Dinghuibacter silviterrae: one gene and its partner. Each later gene encodes a partner of the first gene's protein in a complex. Links are inferred from orthologs where the notes say so. Each region holds a gene or a part of one and is shown in the gene's direction. Other genes may lie near its edges.

Evidence for each region.
Region 2: the proteins of pheT (region 1) and pheS are in contact, whole or in part, in a crystal structure (PDB 6P24), measured with the Escherichia coli proteins. The link is inferred for Dinghuibacter silviterrae from one-to-one orthologs.

The regions. Positions count from the first base shown.
Region 1 is NZ_SODV01000001.1:1,366,966-1,383,159, reverse strand. The notes cover bases 13,098-16,194. They hold pheT (phenylalanine--tRNA ligase subunit beta), read left to right. Parts: upstream 13,098-13,479; coding sequence 13,480-15,909; downstream 15,910-16,194. Other genes in these bases: EDB95_RS06085 (hypothetical protein), read left to right, coding at 15,935-16,194; EDB95_RS27850 (DUF6600 domain-containing protein), read right to left, coding at 13,098-13,392. In the rest of the region: EDB95_RS06155 (DNA polymerase III subunit gamma/tau), read left to right, coding at 1-307; EDB95_RS06150 (pyruvate dehydrogenase complex dihydrolipoamide acetyltransferase), read left to right, coding at 393-2,039; EDB95_RS06145 (fasciclin domain-containing protein), read left to right, coding at 2,163-2,714; EDB95_RS06140 (UbiA family prenyltransferase), read left to right, coding at 2,818-3,678; EDB95_RS06135 (type III polyketide synthase), read left to right, coding at 3,671-4,840; EDB95_RS06130 (methyltransferase domain-containing protein), read left to right, coding at 4,837-5,550; EDB95_RS06125 (NAD(P)/FAD-dependent oxidoreductase), read left to right, coding at 5,562-6,683; EDB95_RS06120 (hypothetical protein), read left to right, coding at 6,708-8,129; EDB95_RS06115 (CoA-binding protein), read left to right, coding at 8,156-8,518; EDB95_RS06110 (ribonuclease H-like YkuK family protein), read left to right, coding at 8,596-9,069; EDB95_RS06105 (RsmE family RNA methyltransferase), read right to left, coding at 9,066-9,830; dnaB (replicative DNA helicase), read right to left, coding at 9,830-11,416; more of EDB95_RS27850, read right to left, coding at 11,899-13,097.
Region 2 is NZ_SODV01000001.1:1,116,696-1,122,168, reverse strand. The notes cover bases 1,344-4,103. They hold pheS (phenylalanine--tRNA ligase subunit alpha), read left to right. Parts: upstream 1,344-2,089; coding sequence 2,090-3,118; downstream 3,119-4,103. Other genes in these bases: EDB95_RS04955 (NAD-dependent epimerase/dehydratase family protein), read left to right, coding at 3,956-4,103; EDB95_RS04960 (3-hydroxyacyl-CoA dehydrogenase NAD-binding domain-containing protein), read left to right, coding at 3,121-3,963; EDB95_RS04970 (formimidoylglutamase), read right to left, coding at 1,344-2,048. Also shown: EDB95_RS04975 (hypothetical protein), read right to left, coding at 1-878; more of EDB95_RS04970, read right to left, coding at 924-1,343; more of EDB95_RS04955, read left to right, coding at 4,104-4,966; EDB95_RS04950 (UDP-3-O-(3-hydroxymyristoyl)glucosamine N-acyltransferase), read right to left, coding at 4,985-5,473.

The DNA.
Region 1 (16,194 bases):
CTCCGCCGTGACGAATTTCAAACTGGCGGAGCTGCGTATCGTGGACGAACAGACGTTCGAGATCATCACCGGCGCGAACATCCAGCAAAAGTTTATCGAACAGGAAAGGGCCTTGCTGATCGAACACATTCAAACCTTTTTTAATAATAGGAAACTGACCTTCCAGGTGCTCGTGGAAGAAACGGAGGCGCCCCCTGTTCCCACGGAACGGCCCCTAAATACGAAGGAACTTTTTCAACAGATGAGCCATCAATACCCCCTGGTCAAAGAGCTGAAAGACCGGCTGAAGCTGGACCTGGACTACTAAGAGCGGTGCAGCGCCCAATTGATTTTGGGCAGGTATTTGATTTTGATTTAATTTCACGCCACAATTAAAATACTCAATAGTTTTTATGGCAGAAGTGATACGAATGCCCCTGCTGAGCGATACCATGACCGAAGGGAAGATTGTTCAATGGAACAAAAAGGTTGGAGATAAGGTCAAAAGCGATGACGTACTGGCTGACGTAGAAACCGACAAGGCTACGATGGAAGTCGTGGGCTATGCAGACGGTGTTTTATTATACATAGGCGTACCCGACGGACAGGTCGCCAAGGTGAACGACATCATCGCCATCGTCGGGAAGGCCGGTGAAGACTATAAGCCGCTGCTGGCAGGTGGCACCGCACCCGCTGCCCCGGCTGCCGCCCCTGCGACACCCGCGGCAAGTGCCCCCGCGGCCGGCGCACCCGCGGTGTCCCCGGAAAGCCTTGGCGCCACGGTGATCCGCATGCCGCTTTTGAGCGACACGATGACAGAAGGCAAGATTGTTACCTGGAATAAAAAAGTAGGGGATACCGTAAAAAGCGACGACGTCCTTGCCGACGTGGAAACCGACAAGGCGACCATGGAAGTGGTGGGGTATGCCGCAGGAACCCTGCTCTATATCGGTGTTCCCGAAGGCCAGGCGGCCAAGGTGAACGACATCATCGCCATCGTTGGGAAGGCGGGGACGGATGTCACTGCCCTGGTGGCTTCCCTGAATAGCGCACCCGCAGCGGGTGGCGCGCAAGCCGCACCGGCTGCGGGCAGCGCACAAGCTGCAACCGGCTCCGCGGCCGCACCGGCCGGGCAAGCCGCTGCAAGTGGAAGCGCAAGCGCCGCCGAAAGCGACAACGGCCGCCTGAAGGCCTCCCCCCTGGCCCGTAAGATCGCCGCCGACAAAGGCATCAGCCTTTCCGACGTCTCCGGTTCCGGGGATGGCGGCAGGATCATCAAACGCGACATCGACCAATACGTACCGGCCGCGAAAACGGCTGCACCCGCCGCTGCCAAGGGTGGGGCGCCAGTGCCCGCCTTCAGCGCCGCCCCCGGTGCGGAAGGGTATACGGACCTCCCCAATTCGCAAATGCGTAAGGTGATTGCCCGCCGGTTGGGGGAAAGCATGTTCACTGCTCCGCACTTCTATCTCAAGATCGAGGTGAATATGGACAATGCGATCTCGGCCCGCAAGGCACTCAACGAGATCAGCCCCGTAAAGATCAGCTTCAACGACCTCGTCATCAAGGCGTCCGCCATGGCCCTACGTCGTCACCCGGCGGTCAATGCCAGTTGGATGGGCGACTTTATCCGCCAATACAGCCACGTCCATATCGGGAGCGCAGTGGCCATAGAAGACGGGTTGATCGTACCGGTCATCCGTTTTGCCGACCAGAAATCGCTCAGCCAGATCGCGTCCGAAGCAAAAGACCTGTACGAAAAGGCAAAGAACAAAAAACTCCAGCCGAACGAATTCTCCGGGAACACCTTTACCATTTCCAACCTGGGGATGATGGACATCGAGGAATTCACGGCGATCATCAACCCGCCCGACAGCTGTATCCTCGCCGTAGGTAAGATCGAGGAGAAAGTCGTCAGGACCGCCGATGGTTTTGGCGTCATCAATGTCATGAAGCTCACGCTGAGCTGCGACCACCGTAGTGTTGACGGTGCCGTTGGGGCCGCTTTCCTCCAGACACTGAAAAAGTTCCTGGAGAACCCGGTGGCCATGCTCGCTTAAGGAATAATGTATGGAAAAATAGGAAAGAGGGCTTTCGGCCCTCTTTTTTTGTGTCCGTCCAAACCGATTTCGCCTGTCCTGCGTAGATACTATTGTCGGACATTCTCAATAAACACTTTTTTTATGAAGCGAATTTTCAGCCTATTCGTAGGCGCGGGACTCTTATTTTCCGCTGTGAACACCTTTGCGCAAAAGACCGTCGAAGTGGGCGGCGCCGCGATGTATCCTACCAAGGATATCGTCGACAACGCGGTCAATTCAAAGGACCACACGACGCTGGTGTCGCTGGTCAAAGCGGCCGGCCTTGTATCTACGTTGAAGGGGCCTGGTCCGTTTACTGTTTTTGCCCCCACCAATGAAGCCTTTGCCAAATTGCCTTCGGATGTCGTCGATGACCTGATGAAACCGGAGAACAAGGCACAGCTCACCAAAGTACTGACCTACCACGTGGTGCCGGGCAGGATCGGTTCCAAGGCACTGGTGCGGATGATCCGGCGCGCCGGTGGCAAAGCCACGCTGAAAACGGTACAAGGGGATAACCTTTACGCCTCCGCGGAGGGAGGAATGATCACCCTCTGGGACGAAAGCGGGAACAAATCCATGATCACCATCGCCGATGTGGAGCAATCCAACGGGGTCATCCATGTCGTCGATACGGTGCTGATGCCAAAATAACTATATCCGCTAGTCTTATCCTCAGTGGCCGCCTCCGTCGGGGGGCGGCTTTCTTATGAGATAGCACGCATCCCTCTTTGCCGTAAATACGTTATTTTACGGTATGTTCCGCTCGACCGTGCAATTGCTGAGGCTCCCCTTTTCCTTCTTCCTGCTGCCCGTTTACCTCTTTGCGTTGAGCCAGGTAAAGGACCCGGCACCGGTCAGGGCTTTGCTGATCTTTGTTATCTGGCACCTGCTGGTGTATCCGGCGAGCAATGGGTACAACAGCTATATGGACCGGGACACGGGGCCCATCGGGGGGCTGAAGGCGCCGCCGATGCCGACGCCCTGGCTGTTCCGGGTCACCCTGGCCATGGATGTCCTGGCGGTCATATTAAGCTTCTGCGTCAGCCCGGTATTTGGGTGTTGTTGCCTGGCCTATATCGGGGCGAGCAGGGCGTACAGCTACCGGGGGCTGCGGCTGAAACGGTTTCCCTGGCTGGGGTATGGAACGGTGGTGGTTTTTCAGGGCGCTGTGGTGTTTGCGGCCACCTATCACGGGTGCTCGCGGGACCTGACGCTGCATATACCGGTGGCACCGGTCGTGGCAAGCAGCCTGCTGATCGGGGGGTTTTATCCGCTCACCCAGGTATACCAGCACGAGGCGGATGCCCGGGACGGGGTGCGCACCGTGAGCGCGGTACTGGGGTATACGGGCACCTTTTTGTTTTGCGGTCTCGTTTACCTGGCGGGGTTTGCGGTTCTGGCACTATATTTCGCGCGAATACATCAGGTGATACGGTTTCTAAGCATCCAGGCATTCTTTTTACCCGTACTTATATATTTTGTAGCCTGGTTCTCGGGCGTACGGAAGGACCACCGGAAGGCGGACCATGTCCATACGATGCGGATGAACTGGCTTGCGGCGGCCGCGGCCAATGCGGCTTTTGGAACACTTTTAATTTGGTCCCAGTTTGAGTAAGATCATTGCCATAGGCACCGGGGTCCCGCCCCACGCACACACGCAAGACGAGGTCCTTGGGTTTATGCAGCGCATACACGCCAGCAGCGCCGAAGAGGCGCGCAAGATGAAGTTTCTTTACCGCCATTCGGGGATCGATACGCGGTACTCGGTCGTACCGGACTATCACCTCCCGGCCGCCGAGTGGACCTTTTACTCCCCGTCGGAAAACCTGGAGCCCTTCCCCTCTACGGAAAAACGCATGCAATGGTATGGCCGTCATGCCCCCGTGCTCGCCGTACAGGCGATCCGCTCCTGTCTGGAGGGGTTGGAAGATCCGGGCGCCCTTACCCACCTCATCACGGTGAGCTGTACCGGTATGAGCGCACCGGGGCTGGACCTGCAGATCATGGAGGCCATGCAATTGCCGACCTCGATCTTCCGAAGTTCGGTCAACTTCATGGGGTGCTATGCCGCCATCCATGGTTTGAAGTGGGCAGACGCCATTTGCCGTTCCGACCCGGACGCCAAGGTCATGGTGGTCTGCGTGGAATTGTGTACGCTCCACTTCCAGTCGGAAGCGACAAAAGACAATATCTCGTCGGCGATGTTGTTTGCCGACGGGGCGGCGGCGGTGCTGGTGACCCCGGACACGGATCCCAGGGGAGGCTTCCGCCTGGAACAGTTTCATAGCGAGGTGTCCCTCCAGGGGAAAAGCGATATGGCCTGGGATATCACCTCATCAGGATTCCAAATGACGCTAAGCAGCTATATTCCGGACCTCGTAGAAGCGGACTTTGCGTCCCTGGTGGACCGGGCCCTGAAGAAGGCAGGTCTGGGCGTGCCGGATATCCGGCATTGGTGTATCCACCCCGGGGGGAAGCGGATCCTGGAGGCCATCGGGCAAAGCCTGCACCTGGCGGACGGGGAGCTGGACCCCAGCTATGCCGTCATGCGGGCTTATGGCAATATGTCTTCCCCTACGCTGCTTTTCGTGCTGCAGCGCATACAGGAGGGGCTTCGCGGCGGCAACGCCGGGGGCGGCAACGCCGGGGGCGGCAACGCCGGGGGCGGCGCCGGGCACGCTATCAGCGGCGGCGCCGGCCCAGCCGTCGAATATGTATTTGCCGCGGCCTTCGGCCCGGGGCTGACCATGGAAACCTTTATTGCTTCGGTCGTATGAGTTTCCGCCGTCGACTCGATCGCCTCGAACTCCTGGATGCGCCGGATATACCGGAAGCGGACCTGGAAAGAAACCTCGTCGAGCTGGACGTGATTAACCGCTACCTCGGCGGCCACCGCATCACCCTGGAAGGCATGGGACGCCTGACGCGGACGCCGGAGGCCAAACGCATCTTAGAGAAGCGGCCTCTTCGGGTATGCGAGATCGGTTGCGGGGGCGGGGATAACCTGCTGGTCATCGATCGTTGGGCAAAAGCAAAAGGGATCTCCCTCCAGATCATTGGTGTCGACCTGAAAGAAGTTTGTACCCGCTTTGCCCGCGGCAAGGATTGGTCCTTCCCCACACAATGGATCACCGGCGACTATAAAGCGGCGCGCATGGAGGTCCCACCCGATATATTGTTTTCGTCTCTTTTCTGCCACCACTTTCCGGACGCCGACCTACCCGGGATGTTGCAGTGGATGCATGCACAGGCTGCGGTGGGGTTCTTTATCAACGACCTGCACCGGCACCCGTTGGCCTATCACTCCATCAAATGGCTGACCCGCGCGTTTTCCCGCTCGTACCTGGTTCGCAACGACGCGCCTTTATCCGTCCAACGGTCTTTTCATAAAGCGGATTGGGAGCACTACCTTTCCCAGGCGGGTCTTGACAAGGCGCAGATCAAGTGGCAATGGGCCTTTCGCTGGCTGGTGATCGTACCGAAATAATGTCCGCGGTTTTGCCATATCAGGTAGCCCTCATCGGAGGTGGCCTTGCGGGGTTAAGTCTTTCCATCACGCTCGCGCAAAAGGGATACCGTGTGATCGTTTTTGAGAAAGAGACGTATCCCCTGCACCGGGTCTGCGGTGAATACGTCAGCATGGAAAGCCATCCCTTCCTCGAAAGGCTGGGACTCTCCCTGGACGCGTTTCCCCGCATCCACACCCTAACGGTCACCGCGCCTGACGGTTATACGCTCACCCATCCCCTGGACATGGGCGGTTTTGGGATCAGCCGGTACACCCTGGACGCCCTGCTCGCGGGAAGGGCCGTGGCCGCCGGCGTAACCCTGCGAACGGGTTGTACCGTCACCGCGGTCGCCTTTGACGACTCGGGCTTTATGATCGAAGCCGGTGGAGAAACCACCAGGGCGCTGGCGGCCGTCGGCAGCTTTGGCAAACGCAGTAACCTCGACGTCCGGATGCAACGGCCTTTTGTACAGCGCAAGGACCGGCGGCTCGACAATTTTATCGGGGTGAAATACCACATACGTGTGGATCTTCCCCCCGGTCAGATCGCCCTTCATAATTTCCGGGACGGCTATTGCGGTGTATCCGCCGTCGAAAACGGCCTACACTGTTTATGCTACCTGACCACCGCGGCCAACCTCAAACGGGGCGGCGGGTCCATCCGTCAGATGGAGGAAAACATCCTATGCGCCAATCCCCACCTCCGCGCCCTTTTCACAAAAGCGCATTTTGAATGGGACAAACCCGTGACCATCGCCCAGATCAGCTTTGCTCCAAAGGATCCCGTAGAAGGACACCTACTCATGGTGGGTGACGCGGCGGGGCTGATATCCCCCCTTTGCGGAAACGGGATGAGCATGGCCTTCCGGGCGGGACAGCTCGCCGAAGCCGTCCTGATCCCTTTTTTAAGGGGTGACATTACCCGCGCGGAAATGGAGAAACAATACCGCCTGGCATGGAATATGCACTTCTCCAACCGGTTAAAGGCTGGTCGTCTTATCCAGTCGCTTTTCGGCAAACCCTGGACGACCAAATTATTTTTAAAAGTATTAAAGCCTTTTCCGATATTAACGAGGGGAATTATACGCAAAACGCATGGAAACGCGTTTTAGCCGATACTATACTTGGATGCGCTCATGAAGAAATTACTGGTGGTCATGCTGGGAATGTCGGCCCTATCCCATGCCCTGGCCCAAAACTATCAGGCTTTGCACGGGTCTCCCTATTCCGGGAGCTTGAGCAATGACTACAATCCGGCCGCCATTCTTAATTCCCCGTATACCTGGGACCTTACGCTTTTGGGTGTGCAGGGGAAGTTCCTGACCAACTCCTTCAACGTCACCAACGCATCCCTGCTCCATATACCGGATACCTTTGTCGTCAAGGTCCACAGCGGCACTTTTTCACGGAATTTTATGGGCTCGGTGGACCTTCACCTGTTGAACGGTCGTATATCCATCAACCGGCGCTCCGCATTCGGGTTTGGGCTAAACATGCGTAATTATGTACGGGTCAGTACCAGTTCCTTTAATTATAACGACAGCACCAAAAAAACGGGGAGCTTTTTTACCGCCAACGAAGGCAACCTTCCCTTAAGCGCCAACGTGGTCCAGTCCAGCTGGCTGGAGGGCTACCTTACCTACGCCCACGTGTTGTACGAGGACGACGGTGCCCGTTTGCAGATCGGGGGTACCCTGAACATCACCCGTTCCTTATCAGGGGGATATGCTTTTGCATCCAGCGGCACCTATATCCCTGATGCCAGCGGCGGTTACCAGATCACCAATATTGCCGCCCAATACGGTTATTCCTCCAACTACAACAACTGGAAAAACGGCAGTCCGGCGACCGACGAAATAAAAGAGGCCGTCAAGAGGGGCCGCATGGGCGCCTCCGTAAGCATAGGCGGCGAATACGTTCAAAAGAGCGGAGAAGACTGGGGCAAAGAAGAAAAATCGGGGACAGACGCCTACATCTGGAAACTAGGCGTCGCGCTGCTCGACATGGGCACCAACCAATACACCTACGGGAACGCAAGCGCCGTCTTCTCCGGGATCAAGGGCGTCGTTACCGACTCGATGCTCAACACCACCTTTGGCAAAATCCAGTCTGTCCCGCAGTTCTCCGACTCTGTCCGGGCCAAGGTCGCCAACTTCAACTATATCGGCGGCCGTTTCAACATCGCGACGCCCGCCCGCCTGGTCGTCAACCTGGACGAGCGATTCAGCGGCTACTGGGCCGTCGACGGCGAACTGTCCATCAACATGACGGGTATCCACTCCACTCTTGCCAGCGTCCAGGAGCTCAACCTGCTGACCATTACGCCGCGCTGGGAGAAATCCAGTCTCGGCGCTTACCTCCCCATCGAGGTGACCGACCAGGGTCACTTCTGGGTCGGCGGTGCGATCAAGGCCGGTCCGGTTCTGCTGGGCTTTCACAACCTCGCGTGGCTGGTGTCCAAAAAAGCTATGCCTAACGGGGGCGGGTATCTCGCCATCATCATCCACCCGGGCGCCCACGAAGGGGATGGGCTGGCGTGCCCAAGAGTCAAATTCTGACCTTTTATTTGTCGTATCTTTGCCCTATGGCGAAGAAAACATTGGTCATCGGCGCCTCGGACAATCCCACCCGGTACAGCTACCTGGCGGTTCATAAGCTGGTGGAACACGGGCAACCCGTGGTCGCGCTGGGGAAACACACGGGGACCGTCTCCGGCGTACCCATCGTGACAGAAAGACCGGCCGACAATGACTTCGACACGGTCACCCTTTACCTCAACCCCGAGCATCAAAAAGAGTACTACGACTATGTACTTTCGCTGAAGCCGAAACGTCTTATCTTCAACCCCGGCGCCGAGAACGAACCGTTCGCTGAAATGGCCGCCGCTGCCGGGATTCAGCCCATGGAGGCGTGCACGTTAGTGCTCCTCAGCACCGGGCAGTTTTAGCCCGTGTCATATTACCATTCCGTTAAAGTGAGGCTGGCGTTAGTTTTTTCCGTAAATTGGGGAAACCCATTAATACTATGAAGTGGCGCAGATTTAATGGAGAACCCATTCATCTGCCCATCAAAGAGGAAGTCGCAGGCGCTATTATCCGCGAAACGAAGAAGGGCTATCACCTGAAAGTTTGTATCGGCACGGACTCACAAGTAAAGGGTATTGAAACGGAATTTGCAACCGTCATCGTTTTCCTCCGCGAAGGGCATGGTGGATTTATGTTCATCCACAACGAAAAAACCAAGCAGTCGTTTACCATCCGGGAGCGCATGCTGGTGGAAGTGGCCAAAAGTATCGAGATTGCTTACGAGCTTTGTGACCTGTTCAATCAGTTCGATGTTGACATGGAAGTGCATGCAGACATCAACACCAATCCCCACTTTAAAAGCAACGAAGCACTCCGGGAAGCCATGGGCTACATCCTGGGGATGGGTTTTGCCTTCAAGGCCAAACCCGAGGCTTTTGCCAGCAGCAGTTGCGCGAACAAGATCGTGAACTAGCGCGCCGCCCATCTGAGCAGCGTCGCGCCTACGATACCGGCCGTTTCCGTACGCAGCCGCGTATCGCCCAGTGTCACGGGGATCCAACCCCGGGAGAGGGCTTCTGTCACTTCATTCGGGGTGAAATCGCCCTCGGGGCCGATGAGCAATGTGGCCGCCTTATCGTCGGCGGTCCCTGCTGCGGTGCTTTCAGCGGCCTGACCTACGTCGGCGCCCGCGCCCGTGGCGCCTCCAAGCGCCAGCGTCCGCTTCTCCCCTTCCTCACAATGCGCGATATACCGAACGCCGCCCGCCGTAGCCAGCACGCCGCTGAACACCTGCGGCTCCCGCAATTCCGGCAGCCACACCTGTTGCGACTGGAGCATCGCCGACACCAGGATGTGTTCCAGCCGGTCCAGCCGGAGCGCGCTGCGTTCCGTGCGCTCGCACAACAGCGGGATGATTCCCGCCACCCCGATCTCCGTTGCTTTTTCCAGGAACCATTCGAAGCGGCTGGTGTTTTTTACCGGGGATATACCTATATATACATCGGGCCCCGTACGGGGATGCTGCACGGGGGCCTCCAGTGCTACTGAAGAGCGGCGTTTGTCCGCCTCCAGGAGCCTGGCCTCCACGCGAAGACCCCGGCCATCAGTGAGGATGAGACGGTCGCCTGTGCGCATCCGCAGGACCTGTACGCAATGACGGCTGGTGGGCTCGTCCAGGTCGGTCACGCGGTTCGTAGCGGTCAGACCGGGGGCATAAAAAAAGGGCAATGACATTAGAAAGGCGGTTCTGCATCGAAGCCGTCGTCAAACTGGGGATCGTTCATCCGGCTGCCTTTTTGGATATACAGTTTGGCGCCGCCGTCTCCCCCGCCGGCCCCGGGGCCCAGGGGTTTCCAGCCGCCACCGCCGCCGGAGGGCGGAAGACCCGGACCGAAGTCGCTGGACTCGTCCTCGACAAATTTCTGGATGTGCAGCAGCGCGCGGAGCTTGATCGTCTCCAGGGAACCGTTACGGTGTTTGGCGATGCGGACGTGGGTTTCCCCCTTGTTGCTCTCGCCCATTTCGTTGGCCGTAATATCGTAGTATTCAGGACGGTAAAGGAACATGACCATGTCCGCGTCCTGTTCGATGGCGCCGGATTCCCGAAGGTCGCTCAGCTGGGGCATTTTGTTGCCGTCCTTCCGTTTTTCCACTTCGCGACTCAACTGGGACAGGGCAATGACGGGGATGTTGAGTTCTTTTGCCAACCCCTTGAGGTCCCGGGAGATGCGGCTGATTTCCTGTTCCCGGTTCATGTTCCGGTTCTCGCCCCCCCCGCTCATGAGCTGGAGGTAGTCGATGATGATCATCCCGAGGTTGTGCTTGTTTTTTAGACGGCGGCACTTGGCCCTGAGCTCGAAGATGTTCAGGGCGGCCGAGTCGTCGATAAAGATAGGGGCGTTGGCCAGGCGTTGGATACCCTTAGCGTACAACTGCTTCATCTCATGCTCCTCCAGCTTGCCCCGGGAAATCTTTTCCAGCCAGATTTCGGACTCCGCGGCCAGAATACGCTGGACGATCTGACCGGCACTCATTTCCAGGCTAAAGAACGCCACCGGCGTCGGCCGGGTCGGGTTCAGGGCGGCCGTCCGGATCAGGTTCAACGCGAAGGCGGTTTTACCCACGGCAGGACGGGCGGCGAGGATGATCAGGTCGGTGTTTTGCCATCCGTAGGTGACCTTGTCCAGGCTCGGGAAGCCGCTCGGGATCCCGGTGATGTCCTCTTTACGGTTGCGCATATCCTCGATCCGCTGGATGGTCTTGACCAGGACGGTGTCGATGGTATCGAAGTTCTTGCGAAGGTGGCTGTTGGTGATCTCGAAAAGTTTGCTTTCCGCGTCGTCCAAAAGGTCAAACACGTCGGTGGAATCCTCATAGGCCTCCCCGATGATCTCCCCGCTTACCCGGATCAGCTCCCGTTGGATGAATTTTTGCAAAATAATCCGCGCGTGCGCCTCGATGTTGGCTGCAGACACCACGGAATTGGTCAGCCGGGTCACATAATAAGGTCCGCCGACCATTTCCAGCTCTTCCCGGAACCGAAGCTCTTCCACCACGGTCAGCAGGTCGATGGGCAATCCTTTTTGGGCCAGCCCCTGCATCGCCCGGAAGATGCGCTGGTGGGCGTCCACATAAAAACACTCCCCTTTAAGGATTTCTATGACCACGTCGAACGCCGATTTCTCCAGCATGATTGCTCCCAACACTGCCTCTTCTAAATCTTTTGCCTGAGGAGGGACCTTTCCATACACCATGGTGGTTAGGTCTAGGGCCGGCTTTCTCCGGGGCTTCCGGTCCTTGTTGAGGTTAGTGAGGTCCATCGTGCGACAGTTCGGTTTTATTGTAGAGATTGAAGAGTAAAAGTCCGCTTCCGCCGGTCACGCCAATGTTACCGCAATGTTAAGTGACCGGGCAGGGGAGGTCGAAGGTAAAGGCAAAAAACTCGATGGGAAAATTAAATTCGATTCAAAGTATCGCACAAGCGTTCCCCACGTTATCCACCGGAATACCCAGCTTGTTCACGGAATACCCCCTGTTTATCCCCAAAATAAAGATTTTTTCCGCGCCAGGCCCAGAGATTTTCACACCGTTTGTGCAAAAAAAAAGAGGCCCATTTCTGATCCGAAAAGGGCCTCTTCTGCGGGGATTTCACGTATCCTGATCCGTGAGTTTGTTTACAATTAGTTCATACAGGTAACAATTCCTTCACATTGCTTTGCGGGCACGTGGTTGCCGCGGAGGCGCCCATCGTCCCATCGCAACGGCGGCTGTCACGGAGGCGCCCGCGCGGCAGCGGCGACCGCTAGTTCCCGCGGCCCCTTCCCCGGCTCGTGTCCATCGCCTGCCGGCCATTATTGCCACCGGGTTTGAACCGGCCCTGACCGGCCCCCTGACCAGGCGCGGTGCGCGGCTGCGGCTGGGGCTGCGGTTGCTGGCGCGCGCCCTGCGGATTCTGTTGGTTGGGCTGCGGCTGATTTTGAGCGGGTTGCGCCTGCGTTTGCGCTGGACGCCGGAACGCAGGTTGCGGCTGATTTTGAGCGGGTTGCTGCTGCGGCTGCGTTTGTGTGGGCTGCGGACGGTTAGGAAAGCCTTGCAAGTGAGGGGGCTGGTTTTGAGCTGGCTGGGCTTGGTTCTGCGGCTGCCCCTGGTAGCGGTTCGGCTGTGCCGGCTGCCCCTGGCTCTGCGGCTGCCCTTGATTCTGCGGCTGCCCCTGGTAGCGATTCGGCTGTGCCGGTTGCCCCTGGCTCTGCGGCTGCCCTTGATTCTGCGGCTGCCCCTGGTAGCGGTTCGGCTGCGCCGGCTGACCCTGGTTCTGCGGTTGCGCCGCAGGCTGCCCCTGGATCCGGTTGGGCGCCCCGTTAGGATTGCCGTTCCCGGCACCGCGGAAGGGCGTCACCCGGGTGGGTGCGGGAGCCGGGGCCGTCGTGGCCTGGTTGGCAGGCACCGATCTAACCGGCGGCCGGTACATGGTCACCTGGTTGTTGTTGACCTGCGCGGAACCCGGGGTGGCGCTTTCGCGGAAGGTCACGGGGCGGATCGTGGTATGGGTGACCGCCTCTACTTCAGCGCGGGGCGGGCCCGAAACATATACGTTCCGGTTATTGATGACCGTATTGTTATATGTATTGTTATTGTTGATGGTCGTGTTGTTGGTCACCCGGTTATTAATGACCGTATAGTTGTTGATCACCGTCGTTTTATTGATGATCGTCACGTTGTTGGTCTCGTTCACCGCATAGGTATTGATGCGGGGGCTGGCCACATATTGACGGGGCACGAAACACCATGTGCGGGGCGGCGGGTTATAGGCGACGATGGACACGCTCACCCCAACGGTGGGTCCGAGCGGCGCCCATCCATAATAATCGGGGCTCGTTCTCCAGGAAACCCAGGCGGGGGCCCATTCGTAGCCAGGGACCCAGCACCATCCGTAGTTGTCGTCAAAGAACCAGCGGCCATAGTGGAAGGGCGCCCAGCCCCAGGAATAATCACTGACCCAGGTCCAACCCTGGTCGGAATAGACCCAGCGGCCGTCCGTGCTATAAGGCTTGAAATCGGGGCCGGCATTGGGGATCCAGACATAGCCGACATTGGGATAGTCGGTCCATTGGCCATAAGGGCTGAGGGCGTCATAAAAGGTTTGATAGGTGATCGCGGGTGGTGGCGCGGGCTCAGGCTCGGGGGGAGGAGCAGGAGCAGGGGCGGGCGCGGGGGTATCGGTCTGCACGTATACGTGGGTAGGGCCACAGGCTGCCAGAAGGGATACCAGGCCTAGCAAGGAGAGCGTTCGTTTCATAAAAGATCGATAATAGTGTTATGTAATGGACTGGTACAATTGCGCCAGGTAAAACCATTCGCATGCAATTAACGTTATCTTTGCCGCATGACAATCTCCTATCACTGGCTGCACGACTATCTGCCCGTCCGGATTGACCCTGAAAGGCTATCGAATATACTGACTTCCATCGGACTAGAAGTAGAATCCCTGCACCTTTATGAAGAGGTGCCGGGGAACCTGGGGGGATTGATCACGGGCAAGGTGCTGGCGTGTGATCCGCACCCGAACGCGGATAAGTTAAAAGTGACGCAGGTCGATACGGGGTCGGGCGACCCGCTACAGATCGTGTGCGGTGCGTCGAACGTGGCGAAGGGCCAGGCCGTGGTGGTAGCGCTTCCGGGGGTAACCATCCACCCGGTCAAGGGGGAGCCGCTGACCCTGAAGGTGACCAAGATCCGGGGCGTCGAGAGCCACGGGATGCTTTGTGCGGAAGACGAGATCGGGTGGGGGGAAAGCCACGCCGGAATCATGGTGCTTCCGGAAAATACGGTCCCTGGCACGCCCCTGGCGCAACTCCTGGAACCTTATACCGATTGGGTATATGAGATCGGGCTGACGCCCAACCGGATGGACGCTATGAGCCATTTGGGCACCGCCAGGGATGTCTGCGCCTACCTGACGCACCACGAAGGGAAGCCGCATACCATAAAGTCGCCCTTTACCGGCGACTTCAAGCCGGACGATCAAAGCCAGCCGATAGCCGTGAACGTCGAGAACACGGATGCCTGCCGCCGTTATTCAGGCGTTAGCCTGAAAGGCCTCCAGTTCGGGCCAGCGCCGAAATGGATGCGCGACCGGTTGAAAGCCATAGGGGTACGGCCCATTAGCAATATCGTCGACATTACAAACTATATCCTCCACGAGACGGGGCAACCCCTCCATGCTTTCGACCGCGCCCACTTAAAAGGGGGCAAAATCATCGTGAAAAACCTGCCCGAAGGCACCCCTTTTACCACCCTCGACGGGAAGGAACGGAAACTCAGCGCAGAGGACCTCATGATCTGTGACGCAGAAGGTGGCGTGTGCATAGCCGGTGTTTACGGCGGCCTGGACAGCGGTGTCAGCGACCAGACAAAGGACATCTTCCTGGAGAGCGCCTGGTTCGATCCGGCAACCATAAGAAAAACCTCTTTCCGTCACGGTTTACGAACGGACGCCGCCCTCCGGTTCGAAAAGGGGGTGGATATCAGCAATACGAAAGTGGTCCTTCAAAGAGCCGCCCAGTTGATAAAGGAGGTCGCCAACGGAAAAATTAGTTCGAACGTCATCGACATCTATCCAAAGATCCCCGCGCCCGTTGTGGTTACCCTGGACTACAGTTACCTGCACAAGCTCAGCGGGAAGGCCTATCCCAAAACCACCGCGGCGGACATTTTAAAAGCCCTGGGTTTCAAAGTCGAACAGGAAACCGGCAACAGCATCACCGTGGCGGTGCCCACCAGCAAAACCGACATCCGTCTTCCCGCCGACCTGGTGGAGGAAATCATGCGGATAGACGGCCTGGACAATATAGAGATCCCTGCCGGGATCACCATTACACCGGCGGTGGAAGCCGACCGGGCCGTAGCCGCCCTTAAGGAAAAGGCCGCAGGTTTCCTGGTCGGGCTTGGTTTTAACGAGATCATGACCAACTCGATCTCCAACAGTGCCTGGTACGGGGGCTATGACGACAAAGTCGCCCTCCTGAACAGCCTCAGCTCCGAGCTGGACGTGATGCGCCCCTCCATGCTGGAGACCGGTCTGGAAGTCCTGGCGTATAACCTGAACCGTAAGAACCTTTCGCTAAAGATGTTCGAGTTTGGGAAAACGTATGGTCACGACCGGGAGGGAAAGGGGAAAACGCCGTTCAGGGAGAACGACCATCTTTGTCTATACCTGACGGGGGCCGCCGGGGAGGATACCTGGCACCACAAAGCCACGCCGGTAGATCTTTATTATGCCAAAGGCGCTACGGAAGCCCTGCTAAAGTTGTGCGGCATAGCCGCTACCGGGCAAGCGGCGGGCGAGGCGGGAGCGGGCACCGGTATCGTCTACCTGCACAACGGCCACCCGGTAGCCCGGACCAGCCAGGTCCCTGCAAAAACCGCCGATCGATTCGGTATTCGCCAGCCCGTCTTCTTCGTAGACATTGACTGGGGACAGGTCACGGCCCTCTATAACCGCCAACCCGTCAAATACCGGGAAGTCGCCCGCTTCCCCTCCGTTCAGCGGGACCTCGCCATGGTCATGGACGAAGGGATCGCCTACGACCGGATCAAAGCCGCCGCCTTCGGGGGAAAGTTGAAGAAACTCCGGTCGGTGGATCTGTTTGACGTTTTCCGGAGCGATAAGATCGGGGCCGGCAAAAAATCCGTGGCCCTGGCCTTCACCTTCCAGGACGAAGAAAAGACCTTGACCGATAAGGAAATCGACGCGATGATGCAGCAGCTGGCGCAGACATTTTCAAAGGAGCTGGGCGCCGAGGTGCGCAAATAGCGCCGCGGCCTACAAACAAAAACGCATGTCTGAGACGCAGGAACATATCGAACGCCTCCGCCAGAAAATCGGCCTTTTGCTCCGGCAATGGCAGACCTTGCGCAAGGACAACGAGCGGCTCCAAAAGGAGAACACCCTGTTGCGCCAGCAGGAGTTGGCCTACCAGGAGACCATCGCCCGCCTGGACCACCAGGTAGAGGCGTTGAAAGTGTCCGGAACGGACGTCCTGAGCGAAACAGACAAAAAGGGGCTGGAAAAGAAGATCAACGGCTACATCCGCGAGAT
Region 2 (5,473 bases), 250 kb from region 1 along the record:
AGCGCCGTGTTCGGCGGGATCTCGCCCAAATTCTCCGCATACAAGGAAAGGACCTGCTGCCCCAGGCTAGGGTCCAAATGAAGTGTCAGAACATGTGCGTCCGCGAGCAGCTCGTAGTTTTTGAGGATAAGACTATCGCCAAGGAAAAGGGAGATGCGGTCGCCGTCCACGATGCCGTTGTCGTACAGTTCAAGACGGGCCGTATCGGCCTTGTGTTTCACGGTGAGCTCCAGGGAGTCCTTTCGGGACTTGAAAGCGACGAACCGGAGGGAATCCTGGTTGAGCGGCGGGGCGACCACGACGGGGGCGGGTGGCGCCGCCGGGGCAAGTGAAGGTTTTTCAGCCGCGGGCGTGCCCGTCGCGGGCTTTTCACGCGCAGGGGTCACCCTGGCCACCACGCGGGCACCGCGCTTCACCGCATTGCCGGCCGGCCGGTTCCAGGCCGCATCCGGTGGTATGCTGCGAAAAAAGGTGACGTGGGTATCGGCACACCGCAACCGGCTGCCCGCCGGTTTTTTCCATACACCTTCCAGGTACTCCTTTTCGCTGTCGTGCCGGTAATGCAAGTGAAAGACGCCCCGGCAGTCGTTGGCAAAAATGCCGTTTCGGTTGGCCACCATGGCCACTTCCCGGAGCTCGACGGAGTCCCCCGGAAGCACCTTGCCTTCGAGGCTGATGGCCTGATAATAGATCCCATGTTCCCATAAGTAGTAAACGCTCCCGCTGTAAGCGTTCCCCGATGGGTCCAGGCGCATCTCGACACTCTCCAGGCCTTCGAAAAAACCGGTTTTGTCTTCACTCAGCCAATAGCCGGAAGGCCCTTGCGCCCGGGTGACGGACAGAAAGCAACAGCATAACACTAGGAGGGTGTATCGCATGGAATCGGTGTTTAGGTTTTCACGCCTTGAATGCAAAAAACGAGCCTAACCTCTTTCCTGGGCCCGGAACCAACGCTCCGGTATATCGTTGTTGCTGGCTTTTACATAGTCGGTGTAGCTACAGGCGATGTAGGTCCGGTCGGGGAGCTGCATCCACCAGCGGCCGGTTCTTTTGCTTTGCAGGAAGGTACTTTCGACTTCTCCGAACACCGTGTGGAATTCGTTGTAGTGGTCCCGCTCCTCCAGGGGCGCTTCCTGAAAGCTTTTTTGACGCCCGTCTATAAAATACCACAGCATTTGGGCGATCTGACGGGCGGTCAGGTCATCCCGGTCCAGGGAGGGCCTGTAGCCATAGATACCAATAGAGCTCAGCCGGTTGCTCAGGCCGGCAAAACGCGTCAGCTGGCACATGTCTTCTCCGCTAAAGCCGTTGGGGCTGATCCTCGCGGCGGGGGCATAGCTGTTGGCCATCGCCGAAATGTCGATGCTCACGAGGTCGGAGTGCCGGATGACGGGCTCCATTTCTTCCATCTGTTCCCGGACCCTGCCGACACGGTAGCAATCGAAGTGGAGTTTGTCAAGGGTTTCGAGCATGCGCGGATGGACATAGTAACTTTGAAAACCGATGTGGTTGTAATGCCGGATGTAGTTGGGGTCTTCCGTCAGCATCGAGAGCAGGAAGTTGTCGGCCTTGAGCGGGGAATCCGTATTCAGGTCGATCAGGGCGTCGATACAACTGACCTCTATCAGTTGTTTCCGGTCCCGGTACGCCTGGTACTGGGCGAGGGTGAGGTCGTGGCTGCCGCCCAGGATAACGACGGTCTTTCCCGCCCCTGTCAGCTCCTGGACGACGTGTCTCAACGCCGCGTACGTGTCTTGCAAGGTAGCGCCCCTGCGCACATTTCCTGCGTCCGCTAAGCGGACTTCGGGATGCCAGTAGTACGACGCATAAAAATGCTCCCGGATCTTGTCCGGCCCACCGGGTTCCCCGTCCCTGCGCCCATTGCCCCTTTCCTCTGCAACGCCCAGCAGGACCACGTCTGCGGTACTCATGTCCGGATCGGCTCCCTCCCAAACGGCGATATGGCAACCGATCTGGCCGTCTGAAAAGCCACGGTCGTGGCTAAGCTCGTAGGTACTGACGGGTTGCAGAAAGTCTTGGAGGGACATACAGGTTACTTTAGGGGCAAAGATATTCCTATCTTCGCTTTATGGAACAGGTGTTGCAACAAATTGACCAGTACAAGAAGGAGATCGACCAGTGGGTCATCGGTTCCGCGGAAGACCTGGAGAACTACCGGATCCGGTTTCTCGGCACCAAGGGCATCGTCAAGGCGCTTTTCGGGGAGATGAAAAACATTCCCGCCGGGGAAAAACGCTCTTTCGGGCAAGTCCTCAACGACTTCAAACAACTCGCGGAGGCCAAGTACGAAGACAACAAAGGGCTGACCGACGGGAAGGACAAAGACACACCGGGCATGGACCTTACGCTGCCCGGCGACGCCTTTACCTTGGGCACGCGACACCCCCTTAGCCTGGTACGCAACCGCATCGTATCCATCTACCAGCGGTTGGGTTTTGCCGTAGCGGAAGGACCGGAGATCGAAGACGACTGGCACAACTTCACCGCCCTGAACATGCCCGAAAACCACCCGGCCCGCGACATGCAGGACACGTTCTATATCCAGCGCAATCCGGACTGGGTGCTCCGGACCCATACGTCTTCGGTACAGGCGCGGGTGCTGGAGACCAGCCCCTTGCCTGTGCGGATCATCTGCCCGGGAAGGGTATACCGCAACGAAACCGTATCGGCCAGGGCCAACTGCTTTTTCCACCAGGTCGAAGGACTGTACGTGGACAAACACGTGTCTTTCGCCGACCTCAAACAAACCCTTTACTTCTTTGTAAAGGAAATGTTCGGTGAGCATACCCGTGTTCGCTTCCGCCCGTCCTACTTCCCCTTTACCGAACCCAGCGCGGAGATGGACATCAGCTGCACCGTTTGCGGCGGCACCGGGTGTTCGCTTTGTAAGCACACGGGCTGGGTGGAGATCCTTGGCTGCGGCATGGTGCACCCCCAACTGCTGGAAAACCTCGGCATCGATTCCACGCAGTATACGGGGTTTGCCTTTGGGATGGGGGTCGAACGCATCGCCCAGTTGAACTACCGGGTGAACGATCTGCGCTTATACGCCCAGAACGACCTCCGCTTTCTTCAACAATTTACCAGCAGCACCTAGCCATGTCCCCCCTATCCATCATCGTTTGCGGGGCCGGCACCATGGGGAGCGGCATCGCGGCAGTGGCCGCCCGGTTCGGACACGAGACCTTTCTGTTCGACCTGGAACCGGCCGCTCTTTCCAAAGCAGCGCAAGGCATAAAGGCGTCCTGGCAGGGCCTGGTGGATAAAGGGAAAATGAGTGCGGAAGAAAAGGCCGCGGCAGAAAAAAGGCTGCACCTGTGTAGCGAAGTCCCGGCCGCCGGCGCGGACCTGGTCATAGAGGCCATCGTCGAGCGTTTGGACGCCAAGATCCAATTGTTTCAAAGCCTGCGCGCATCGAAGGATACTATTTTTGCCTCCAATACATCCTCCTTATCGATCAACAGCCTGCAGGACGCCCTACCCGAACCGGGCCGGGTGGCCGGGCTGCATTTCTTTAATCCGGCGCCGGTCATGAAACTGGTCGAAGTAGTCGCCGGATCAAAGACCGATCCCGCCGTTGTGGAGACGCTGGAGCGGCTGGTTCGCTCCTGGGACAAAGTACCGGTCGTCTGTAAGGACGCCCCCGGTTTTATCGTAAACCGCGTCGCCAGGCCCTATTACCTCGAAGCGCTGCGGCTGGCAGAGGCGGGCGTGGGCGACTTTGCCACGATCGACCGCCTCCTCGAATCCACCGGTTTTAAAATGGGCCCCTTCCGGCTGATGGACCTGATCGGCAACGACATCAACCTGGCGGTCACCCGCTCTCTCTATACCGCATTACAGCACGCCCCCCGCTTTACCCCTTCTCCCCTCCAGGAAGCCCTCGTTTCCCGGGGTGACCTGGGAAGAAAAACGGGACAAGGGTATTACGCTTATGTCTAACGCTCAAACAAAACCCATGGTATTCGTCACCGGTGGAACAGGCCTCGTCGGCAGCCATTTGATCAAGGCCCTGCTCGACGCGGGCACACCTGTCAGGGCATTGTGCCGGCGCCCCTACGAAGGCTTTATCCTGACCCCTGCGGAACAGGAACGCGTGGAATGGGTGCAGGGCGACCTGATGGACGTGCTTTCCCTGGAAGACGCCATGGAAGGGATCCGGGAAGTCTACCATTGCGCCGCCATCGTCAGCTTTAATCCCCGTCAGGCGGAGACCCTGCTTCGGATCAACACCGAAGGCACCGCCAACGTCGTCAACGCCGCCTTGGAAAAAAGCGTACGCAAAATGGTCTATGTGAGCTCCGTGTCTGCCCTGGGCCGGCTTAAACAAGACAGCCTCATCGACGAAGCCACCCAGTGGACCGAAGAGACCAACAACTCCCGCTACGGCAAGAGCAAATACTACGGTGAAATGGAGGTATGGCGGGGCATCGCCGAGGGTTTACCGGCTGTAATTGTCAATCCCACCATTATACTGGGTGCGGGTGACTGGGAAAAAGGATCTGCCGAGCTTTTCAAGTCCGCCTATAACGAGTTCCCCTGGTATACCGAGGGCGTCAGCGGGTTTGTCGACGTACGCGATGTGGTACAGGCAATGATCCGGCTGATGGACAGCACCCTTCATTCCGAGCGGTACGTGCTCAGTGCGGACAACTGGACCTACCGGCAATTGTTCTCCACCATGGCCGATGCTTTTGGCCGGCGGAGTCCTCACAAAGCGGTGACCCCCCTGTTGGGTGAGGTGGTTTGGCGCATGGAAAAAGTAAAAAGCATGTTTACCGGCAAAGACCCCCTCGTTACACGGGAAACGGCCCGTACGGCCCAGGCCGTGACGCGCTTTGACAACCGGAAGGTGTTGGAAGCGCTGCCCGGTTTTGCCTTCACGCCCCTGGAGGAAACGATCCGTTTCCACGCCTCGGCATTAAAAAAGCATTTTGCCCTTTGAGCGCCGCAGGCGCGGCTCTTAGCGTTCTTCCAGGCGCTTGACCTTGTCCCAGAGCTCGGGGAGCCGTTTCAACCAGACGAGCCGCCTTTTGGCGACGCCGGCATCTTCCACGGGCGAACCGAAATAGACCTTACCCCCTTCGAGGTCACCGGGCACCCCGCTTTGGGCGAGCACTACCGCATGATCCCCTATTGTCAGGGTCTTGCTGATCCCTACCTGTCCCCAGAGGGTAACCCCGTCCCCGATCGTTACCACGCCCGCGATGCCCACCTGGGCGGCAATCAAACAGTTCTTGCCGATGACGACGTCGTGACCGACGTGTACCATGTTGTCCATCTTGGTTCCCCTGCCGATCACGGTATCGTGGCTGACCCCTCTGTCGATCGTGCACCCGCAACCGATCTCCACGTCGGACTCGATCACGACCCGGCCGCAACTGTCCATCTTTTTGAACCATACATCCCGGGCTGTTTTCCGGTTGTAGTAAAACGCATCCCCGCCAATCGC